Linked DNA regions of Mastigocladopsis repens PCC 10914. The protein of the gene in region 1 binds, or shares a complex with, the protein of each later gene. Links are inferred from orthologs where the notes say so. Each region holds a gene or a part of one and is shown on either strand. Other genes may lie near its edges.

Region 1 (4,448 bases):
GCTTGGCTATTACCTCGCTGTAATTCTCCGGCGATATCTCGACTAATAACTGGTGGGTTGGTTGTGCGGTTAGCTTGTGTTGCGGTACCACCACTACAAGCAGTAGTTAATGTTAGGACTAAAATCAAGACACATGTTGCCAAGATCTTACGGCTCTGCTGAAGCAGACTCATGTTTATTACCTCCAAAAAATACTTTAAAAACCTACTTAAATAGAAGGTTTATTTAGGTTAATTAAGCCTATATTGTGTAAATGTTTAGGTAAGTGATTTAGTAAGGACATTCTTTACTTTAGCAATTTGCATTTAATTGTGAAGTCCTGTGTTAAAAAACAAAGTCCGCGTAAGCGGACTTGATTGAACCCGCGCTTTTATAATACGCGTTTACATTAGCTGCTAATTTTAACTAACCTTTAGGTATTTTTTTAAAGAAATTCCCCTGTAACAAATACCTAAAATTTCAGCAGCAAGACCCAATTCTAGTCAAGCTTTTTCTTGACGTTATCTTTTACGTCTTCAATACCGTGACGAACTTCGCTTTCAGCTTGCTTTGCTTGACCTTCAGTTTTATCTTCTGGATCGCCAGTGATATTTCCTGCTGCTTCTTGAGCTTTACCTTCAATGTTTTTAGCAGTAGCTTTTGCACGATCTTCTAAGCTCATTTTGACCTCCCTATTTCTCGGAATTTTCTTTCAAAGTCAATTTATAACTTTGAAATTCTTTGTTATCACTCATACAACTTAGCTTAATATTTTTGCTAGAGCCTTCCACCTCAAGGTATATTAGTCGCCTATGCTAAAAGAGTGAGAAGAAATCGCTCATAACGACTTCCTTCCCGCTATTTAATTATTTAAAAATGCTGAGTCGAAGCGCGATCGCTAATATGCATTACGGACAATTCATAACGCATCCTACTTTTTCATAAAAAAAACCGGTTGTAGATAACCGGGTTGATTAATGTTATTTGTAAAACTTTTTGTCTAATCAAGAAAACCCATCAGACCTTCAGAATCGTCGATAACATTGGATGCAACTGGGCGATTGCCCATGATAGAGTATGTTTCAGAAATGACGAGATCACTTGAAGCGATTGGACGATCTCCAGACACATGAATAGTGTCAACAACGTGGAATGTGTTTGCAGTAATGGGACGCATACCCATGACATTCTGAGTTTCTACAACTTGTAAATGACTGGAGGTGACTGGACGTATCCCAGCGATCGCTAGTGTATCACTGACTTCCAGTTTACTTGGCGATTCTAACGGCACGGGCTGTTCACCATTTTGCTCAACCTTATCGGTTTTCATTTTTTGACCCTGATTATTTTCCACTGTCTTTTCTCCCTTGTGCTTCAAACTCTTTTGCCGAGGACTCATTGCTTTACCAGAGCTGCTTACGCTCATATCCTCTTACCTCAAGGTATTGTTAATTAATTTTACAATATTCTGGTAAAGTTAAATTTTTCCTTAATATTCAAGTTGAATTTTCAATAAAGCTTATATAGAGTTGAGTATAATGGTCTTTGAAAGTTTTAGATATATAAAAAACTTTTGTAAAGTTTAATAAATAAATATTGCCAATGTAGATCAGGTGCAATGGGAATAAATCATTCCCAACTGTGTAGCACACCTAGTTATCGCATTCGCTACCATAAAATATGGTACTTCCAGTGAAATTGTATGACAAAATTTTGTCTTCAAGCTCCCTTTCAACCAACAGGTGATCAGCCACAAGCGATCGCCCAACTTGTTGCGAGTGTAAATATTGGTCATCAGTACCAAACTTTACTGGGAGCTACGGGAACCGGGAAGACTTTTACTATAGCATCAGTGATTGAAAAAGTAGGGAAACCGACTCTAGTCCTGGCTCATAACAAAACTCTCGCTGCACAACTTTGTAATGAGTTACGAGACTTCTTTCCTCATAATGCAGTTGAGTATTTCGTCAGCTACTACGATTACTATCAGCCGGAAGCATATATTCCTGTCACCGATACATATATAGAAAAAACCGCTTCGATTAACGATGAAATTGATATGTTGCGACACTCAGCGACGCGATCGCTCTTTGAACGGCGCGATGTTATCGTTGTTGCATCTATTAGTTGCATCTACGGTTTGGGTATTCCCTCAGAATACCTTAAAGCTGCCATTCCCTTTCAAGTAGGGATGGAGGTAAACCAACGGGAAATACTGAAAGATTTGGTATCAGTTCAGTATGGTCGCAATGATGTAGAATTGGGTCGTGGACGTTTTCGCGTCCGGGGTGATGTGTTGGAAATTGGTCCAGCGTATGAAGACCGAATTATCCGCGTGGAGTTTTTTGGTGATGAAATTGACGCGATTCGCTACGTTGACCCTGTGACAGGTGAAATCATCAAGAGTGTGGAAGCGGTGAATGTTTACCCCGCACGTCACTTCGTCACTCCAGAAGAAAGGCTAGAGGTGGCTTGTGATGATATAGCAGCAGAACTCAAAGAGCGAAAAGCACAATTAGAAGAAGCTGGGAAATTACTTGAAGCACAACGCATAGACCAACGGACACGCTATGATTTGGAAATGTTACGCGAGGTGGGTTATTGCAACGGCGTGGAAAACTATTCTCGCCACCTCGCAGGACGCTATGCAGGCGAACCACCGGAGTGTTTGATTGATTATTTTCCCAAAGATTGGCTGTTGGTCATAGACGAATCTCACGTGACCGTACCGCAAATACGCGGGATGTATAACGGCGACCAAGCACGGAAAAAAGTGTTAATTGAGCATGGATTTCGTCTTCCCAGTGCGGCTGATAACCGTCCATTGAAGGCAGAGGAATTTTGGACAAAGGCAAATCAGTGTATTTTCGTTTCCGCAACCCCAGGAAATTGGGAACTCGAAGTTTCTGAAGGTCATGTGGCGGAACAAATCATTAGACCAACTGGAGTCATTGACCCAGAAATCATTGTACGTCCTACAGAAGGGCAAATTGATGATTTGTTAGGCGAAATTAAAGACCGAGTTGACCGCCAAGAGCGTGTGCTTATTACAACACTCACCAAGCGCATGGCAGAAGATTTAACCGAATATCTGCAAGACAATAGTATTCGGGTGAGATATCTGCATTCCGAGATTAATTCGATTGAGCGAATCGAGATTTTACAGGATTTGCGCGATGGGAACTTTGATGTGTTAGTTGGCGTGAACTTGCTGCGCGAAGGGTTAGATTTACCGGAAGTTTCTCTCGTGGCGATTTTGGATGCTGATAAAGAAGGCTTTTTGCGTGCAGAACGTTCTCTGATTCAAACGATTGGGAGAGCAGCGCGTCATGTGCGGGGACAAGCAATTATGTATGCTGATAACCTAACAAATAGTATGATTAAAGCCATGGAAGAAACCGAGAGGCGTCGCAACATTCAAACGGCTTACAACCGGATGCACGGAATTACACCGCAACCGATTGTGAAGAAGAAATCGAGTAATGCGATTTTGTCTTTCTTAGAAGTGTCGCGGCGATTAAATGCAACTGAGTTAGATACAGTTGACCAACACATAGATGAATTGCCTTTGGAAGAGATTCCAGGGTTGATTACCCAACTGGAAGCGCAGATGAAAGAAGCAGCGAAAAAACTGGAGTTTGAGGAGGCGGCGAAATTGCGCGATCGCATTAAGCATCTGCGGGATAAATTGGTGGGACGCTCATAAGCTTTTCCATAATATGTGCGTTATATTCGTCCGGTTTTGTCCCAAGTTTGTCACGCTTTGTTGACTAAGTATAAGAGGATGTTTTAAAAGTGTTAGGCGACTAGAAGTCGCTCAGGTGAGTAAGAAATTAAACTTTACAAACATCCTCTAAGGAACCAGGGTTAAACACCCTGTATAAACTAGATACTTCAAGGAGAAAACTCATGAATACGACTCCTGACAAGAAAGATTTGCAACTCGGCGTGAAGACCGAGACCACCACAACATGGCTTGATTGTATTGTGGAAGAACTCGACGAGGCTGCCCAAGCTGCTGTCGTTGGTGGAGGAGGTTCATGGAAAAAATCTGACTACTACTACCCCGGCGATGAGCCTCAAACTTTCGGCTAACCTTCTATCCAGAAACACTCCTGTTGACTTAAGTGTCAACTTGTGAAGCGCTCGTGTCTAGTGATAGGCGCGACGCTTTTTGTCAGAAGGTATTTTCACAGAGTGATCGCGTGTTTGTTTCACAATTCCCCCATCTATAAACTGACCTTTCTAAAAGGATTTACTTAATTAAAATGATATATTTCAAAATGAAGGTCTTGAAACTATTAATAATAAAGAGAGAAAACGTAAATTATTATGAAACACTATGAGTACAGATACCTCTTTTAACAGCAGCGAAGAACCCCACATCTCTCAGCACATACAGAGCTTACAAGAACTGCACCGAGAAGAAATGGAAAGCGTCATTGGGGCGCTGGCACATATTACCAACC
Region 2 (3,867 bases), 750 kb from region 1 along the record:
GGTATGAAGTGCTCTTTCCGACTCCAAATATTTAAAGGTTAGTGACAACCCTATGAATCTCTACTCCCAATTCGTTCTGCCTCGCTTACTGGATTGGTCGATGTCTGATGCAAGCCTATCCCGCTACCGTCAGAAAGTTTTGGCACAGGTGACAGGGGAAACGTTAGAAATTGGTTTTGGGACAGGATTAAATTTGCCTTACTATCCTAAACATATTCAAAAGCTCACGACAGTTGATGCTAATCCTGGGATGAATGCCCTGGCATTGAAACGCATTGAGGCTTCGGATTTGACTGTAGAAAATCACGTCCTGAATGGCGAAAACTTACCCTTTGCAGATCAAAGCTTTGATAGTGTCGTTAGTACTTGGACATTATGTAGCATTGCCAATGTCCAGCAAGCTTTGCAGGAGATTTATCGGGTGCTCAAACCAGGAGGGCGATTCTTTTTTATTGAACATGGATTGAGCGATAATCCTAAAGTTCAAGTTTGGCAAAATCGTTTAACTCCAGTGCAAAAAGTCATTGCTGATGGTTGTCATTTCAATCGCGATATCAAACGCTTGGTTGAAAACCAGTTCAACCAAGTCACAGTCGAACAGTTTCAGGCTGAAAACTTACCAGCAATTATGGGCTATTTCTATAAAGGAGTGGCGGTAAAAACATAACTGATAACCCAAAACGGTGTTAAACCTCTTGCATGCAGTCAATGTTTATCAAAAAAACCACAGATAAACAACGGACACTTGCTATCTCCTGCGCAGACGCTGCGCGTAAGTCCTGCGGACAGGCTGCGCCAACGCGTAGCGTGCCCGAAGGGCTTACAACGGGGGGAACCCTCCGCAGTCGCCTCAACGGGGGGAACCCCCGCACGGCGCTGCTCTCCGCAACGCAGTGTCCTCCAGATGCACACAGATAAATTATCTGTGTTTATCTGTGTGCATCTGTGGTTCTAAATATCTTTAAACCGGATTGAGTGCAAGAAGTCTATTAGATAAAATAATTGTAGAGACCAGCCATGGCGCATCTCTATAAACTGAAAATTTTCACTCCACTCGTTGCAACTGTGCAACCCTTGGATCAATAATTTTTTGACCCAAACTGTCAAATTTAATCGCTAGAGAAACTTTATTTCCTGCTCCAAAAATGTGAGTGATTTCTCCAACGCCAAAAATTTTGTGCAGAACTTTTTCGCCTACTTGCCAACTCTCAGCAGTTCCTTGTTTGCGTTGGGTTGTACGTTGCGACGAACTACCACCAGCACCTTTCGTGTAAGCAACAGTGTTTCTATGTCGAGTCATTAATAATTCTTCGGGTAATTCGTCAAGAAATTGCGATCGCATGGCTGGTTCCCGAGTCCCGTAAAGGCGGCGTTCGCGGGCATGGGTTAAATACAGCCGTTCTTGGGCGCGAGTAATTCCTACGTAGCACAGGCGGCGTTCTTCTTCCAAAGCTGCTGGATCGTTCATTGAACGGTAGTTGGGAAATAGCCCTTGTTCCATTCCTACCAAAAACACAACAGGAAACTCCAACCCCTTGGAAGCGTGTAAGGTTAACAGTGAAACTGCTGTTTGTCCTTCTTTTAAGTTATCCAAATCGGAACTAAGTGCAGTACTGGCAAGGAAGGCTTGCAGGGTAACATCATCATTTTCCTCTTCAAATTGCAGCACCGCGTTGAATAATTCTTGGACGTTTTGCAACCTGTCTTCTGCTTCATCCGTACTCTGTGTTTGCAAGTCTTTGATGTATCCAGAGTCTTCCAACACCCCTTGCACAAGTTCAGAAACTGGAACCGTCTCCATTTGTTCTTGCAAGTTACGAATCATCTGGGCAAAGCTATTGACAGCTTTCGCAGAACGTCCTGCTAATGTATTTACTGATGTTTCATCACTTATGATTTCCCACAGAGTTGTGCCTAATTCTCTAGCGGCATTATTCAATGCATCGATGGTCGCTTTACCAATCCCGCGCCGGGGAGTATTTATGACTCGCGTTAAACTCAGTGTATCGGCTGGGTTGGCGATCGCCCGCAAGTAAGCCACTATATCTTTAATTTCTTTGCGATCGTAAAACTTCACGCCGCCAACTACTGTGTAAGGAATATTACTACGAACTAATAACTCTTCCAAAGGTCGAGATTGGGCATTCGTACGGTATAATACGGCAAAACTACCCCAATTCAACTCTGGATGCTGATTTTCTAAAGTGCGAATTTGGTTGATGACAAAATCTGCTTCGGCAATTTCATCGTCTGCTTTGTAACAATAAATCTCCTCACCTGCACCTCTTGTTGCCTTGAGGATTTTATCAATACGTTGGGTGTTGTTTTCAATCAGTTGGTTTGCTGCTTGCAGAATATTTTCGCAGGAACGATAGTTTTCCTCCAGCTTGACCATTGTGCGCGTATCTTCATCCGGTAAGCCGTCGCCAAAGTCTTGCTGAAAGTCCAACAAGATGGTAAAATCAGCCATTCTAAATGAATAAATTGATTGATCAGCATCACCCACCACCAAAACTGAACGGTCTGTCCAGTCCCATTCACTCTTTTTAGTTTCACCATTTGTGGCTAACAGGTTGATGAGATTGTACTGAGTGCGGTTGGTATCCTGATATTCATCTACCAGGATATGGCGAAACTTGTTGTGCCAATAACCCAAAACCTGCTCGTTTTGCTGGAACAATCTCACAGGAACGAGGATGAGGTCATCAAAATCGAGGGCGTTGTTTTCTGCGAGTCGGCTTTGATAGTAATTGTAAACTTCTGCAATCACCCTTCCGCGATAATTGGGTTGCTCCCTCTCAAATTCTTTGGGTGATAAACCTTGGTTTTTAGCGTTACTGATAGCGTAACGGACAGAACGAGGTTCAAACTTTTTGTCGTCTAAGTTAAGCTGTTTAGTGACAATTTCTTTGACAACGCTTTGGGCGTCGGACTCGTCAAAGATGGAAAAATTCCGCGTCCACTGGCGTCCTTTTTCGTCTTGGTATTTTTCGATATCAAAGCGGAGAATGCGAGAAAATAAACTGTGAAAAGTACCGCACCACATATCTTTGATAAAGGTTTTCCATACTTTCGACTTGAGCTTGGTTTGGTCGTATTCTGGCAACAAATCAAACCGCTCATTGTATTGAGTCATTGCCAAGTGTTCGGCAAATAACTTCTGAATACGTTCTTTCATCTCCCGTGCGGCTTTGTTGGTGAAAGTCACCGCCAGGATGTTTTCTGGATCAACACGGTGTTGCAAAATGAGGTTAGCAATGCGATAAGTCAGCGCTCGTGTTTTGCCGGAACCCGCACCAGCAACAACGAGCAGGGGACCGCAGTAATGTTCAACAGCGCGGCGTTGACTGGGGTTGAGGTGACTGAGGAAGTCAGTGGTTGTTGTCATGGGCGTGAGGAGTTCTTAGGAGGCTGGTATCGCTTAGCTTTAAATAGAGTCAGTACAGACAAGGTAGCTAATGCTTAGGCTACACTATCCTAACGAAACTCCATCAATCAATGAGGAATGCAAAAAGTTGACAAGAATTACCTTCGACTGCGAATACCTGCCAGAATACCCGAACCAACTGACAACAGCACTAAAGCCCAAATGACTTCTTTGGGAATGTTCTTCAACACTCCAAAAGCTTGTAGTAAAAGAACTATAGCTAAAATCACCAGCAGAATACCAGCAATATACAAGAAAATAGTGACACCAAGGTTAGGGGGTCGATTCACAAGCTTCACTCCTGGCTATTGGCAACAAACAAATTGCAGTCCCTATTGTGGCATGGGATGCAGACCAGTTATCCCTGTATAAATAATGCCTAGCAACTTATTCCCTAACTATAAGTGGAAGGCGAACGGTAAAAATTGATCCTACTCCGG

Evidence for each region. Proteins that work in one complex are often made in the same cells at the same time.
Region 2: the proteins of uvrB (region 1) and pcrA are in contact, whole or in part, in a crystal structure (PDB 7EGT), measured with the Thermus thermophilus proteins. The link is inferred for Mastigocladopsis repens PCC 10914 from one-to-one orthologs. Residues at the interface, in WP_096411307.1 of Thermus thermophilus: Glu23, Leu25, Arg26, Asp27, Gly28, Glu29, Arg30, Phe31, Arg55, Glu326, Asp327, Phe328, Glu379, Ser382, Gln383, His398, Gly400, Arg401; in WP_096412145.1 of Thermus thermophilus: His654, Arg656, Phe657, Gln666, Asp668, Glu669, Lys680, Arg681, Leu682, Ser683, Lys685, Tyr686, Ala687.

The regions. Positions count from the first base shown.
Region 1 is NZ_JH992901.1:2,097,992-2,102,439, reverse strand. The notes cover bases 1,195-4,183. They hold uvrB (excinuclease ABC subunit UvrB), read left to right. Parts: upstream 1,195-1,681; coding sequence 1,682-3,685; downstream 3,686-4,183. Other genes in these bases: MAS10914_RS0111445 (hypothetical protein), read left to right, coding at 3,889-4,074; MAS10914_RS0111455 (hypothetical protein), read right to left, coding at 1,195-1,405. Also shown: MAS10914_RS0111465 (hypothetical protein), read right to left, coding at 1-173; MAS10914_RS0111460 (CsbD family protein), read right to left, coding at 479-661; more of MAS10914_RS0111455, read right to left, coding at 980-1,194; MAS10914_RS0111440 (hypothetical protein), read left to right, coding at 4,322-4,448. UniProt on the Escherichia coli protein: The UvrABC repair system catalyzes the recognition and processing of DNA lesions. A damage recognition complex composed of 2 UvrA and 2 UvrB subunits scans DNA for abnormalities.
Region 2 is NZ_JH992901.1:2,845,990-2,849,856, forward strand. Bases 718-3,765 are described here. They hold pcrA (DNA helicase PcrA), read right to left. Parts: upstream 3,389-3,765; coding sequence 1,046-3,388; downstream 718-1,045. Other genes in these bases: MAS10914_RS0114860 (hypothetical protein), read right to left, coding at 3,526-3,717. Also shown: MAS10914_RS0114850 (class I SAM-dependent methyltransferase), read left to right, coding at 53-667; MAS10914_RS0114865 (sensor histidine kinase), read right to left, coding at 3,815-3,867. UniProt on the Escherichia coli protein: A helicase with DNA-dependent ATPase activity. Unwinds DNA duplexes with 3'-5' polarity. Translocates on single-stranded DNA with 3'-5' polarity. Initiates unwinding more efficiently from a nicked substrate than double-stranded DNA.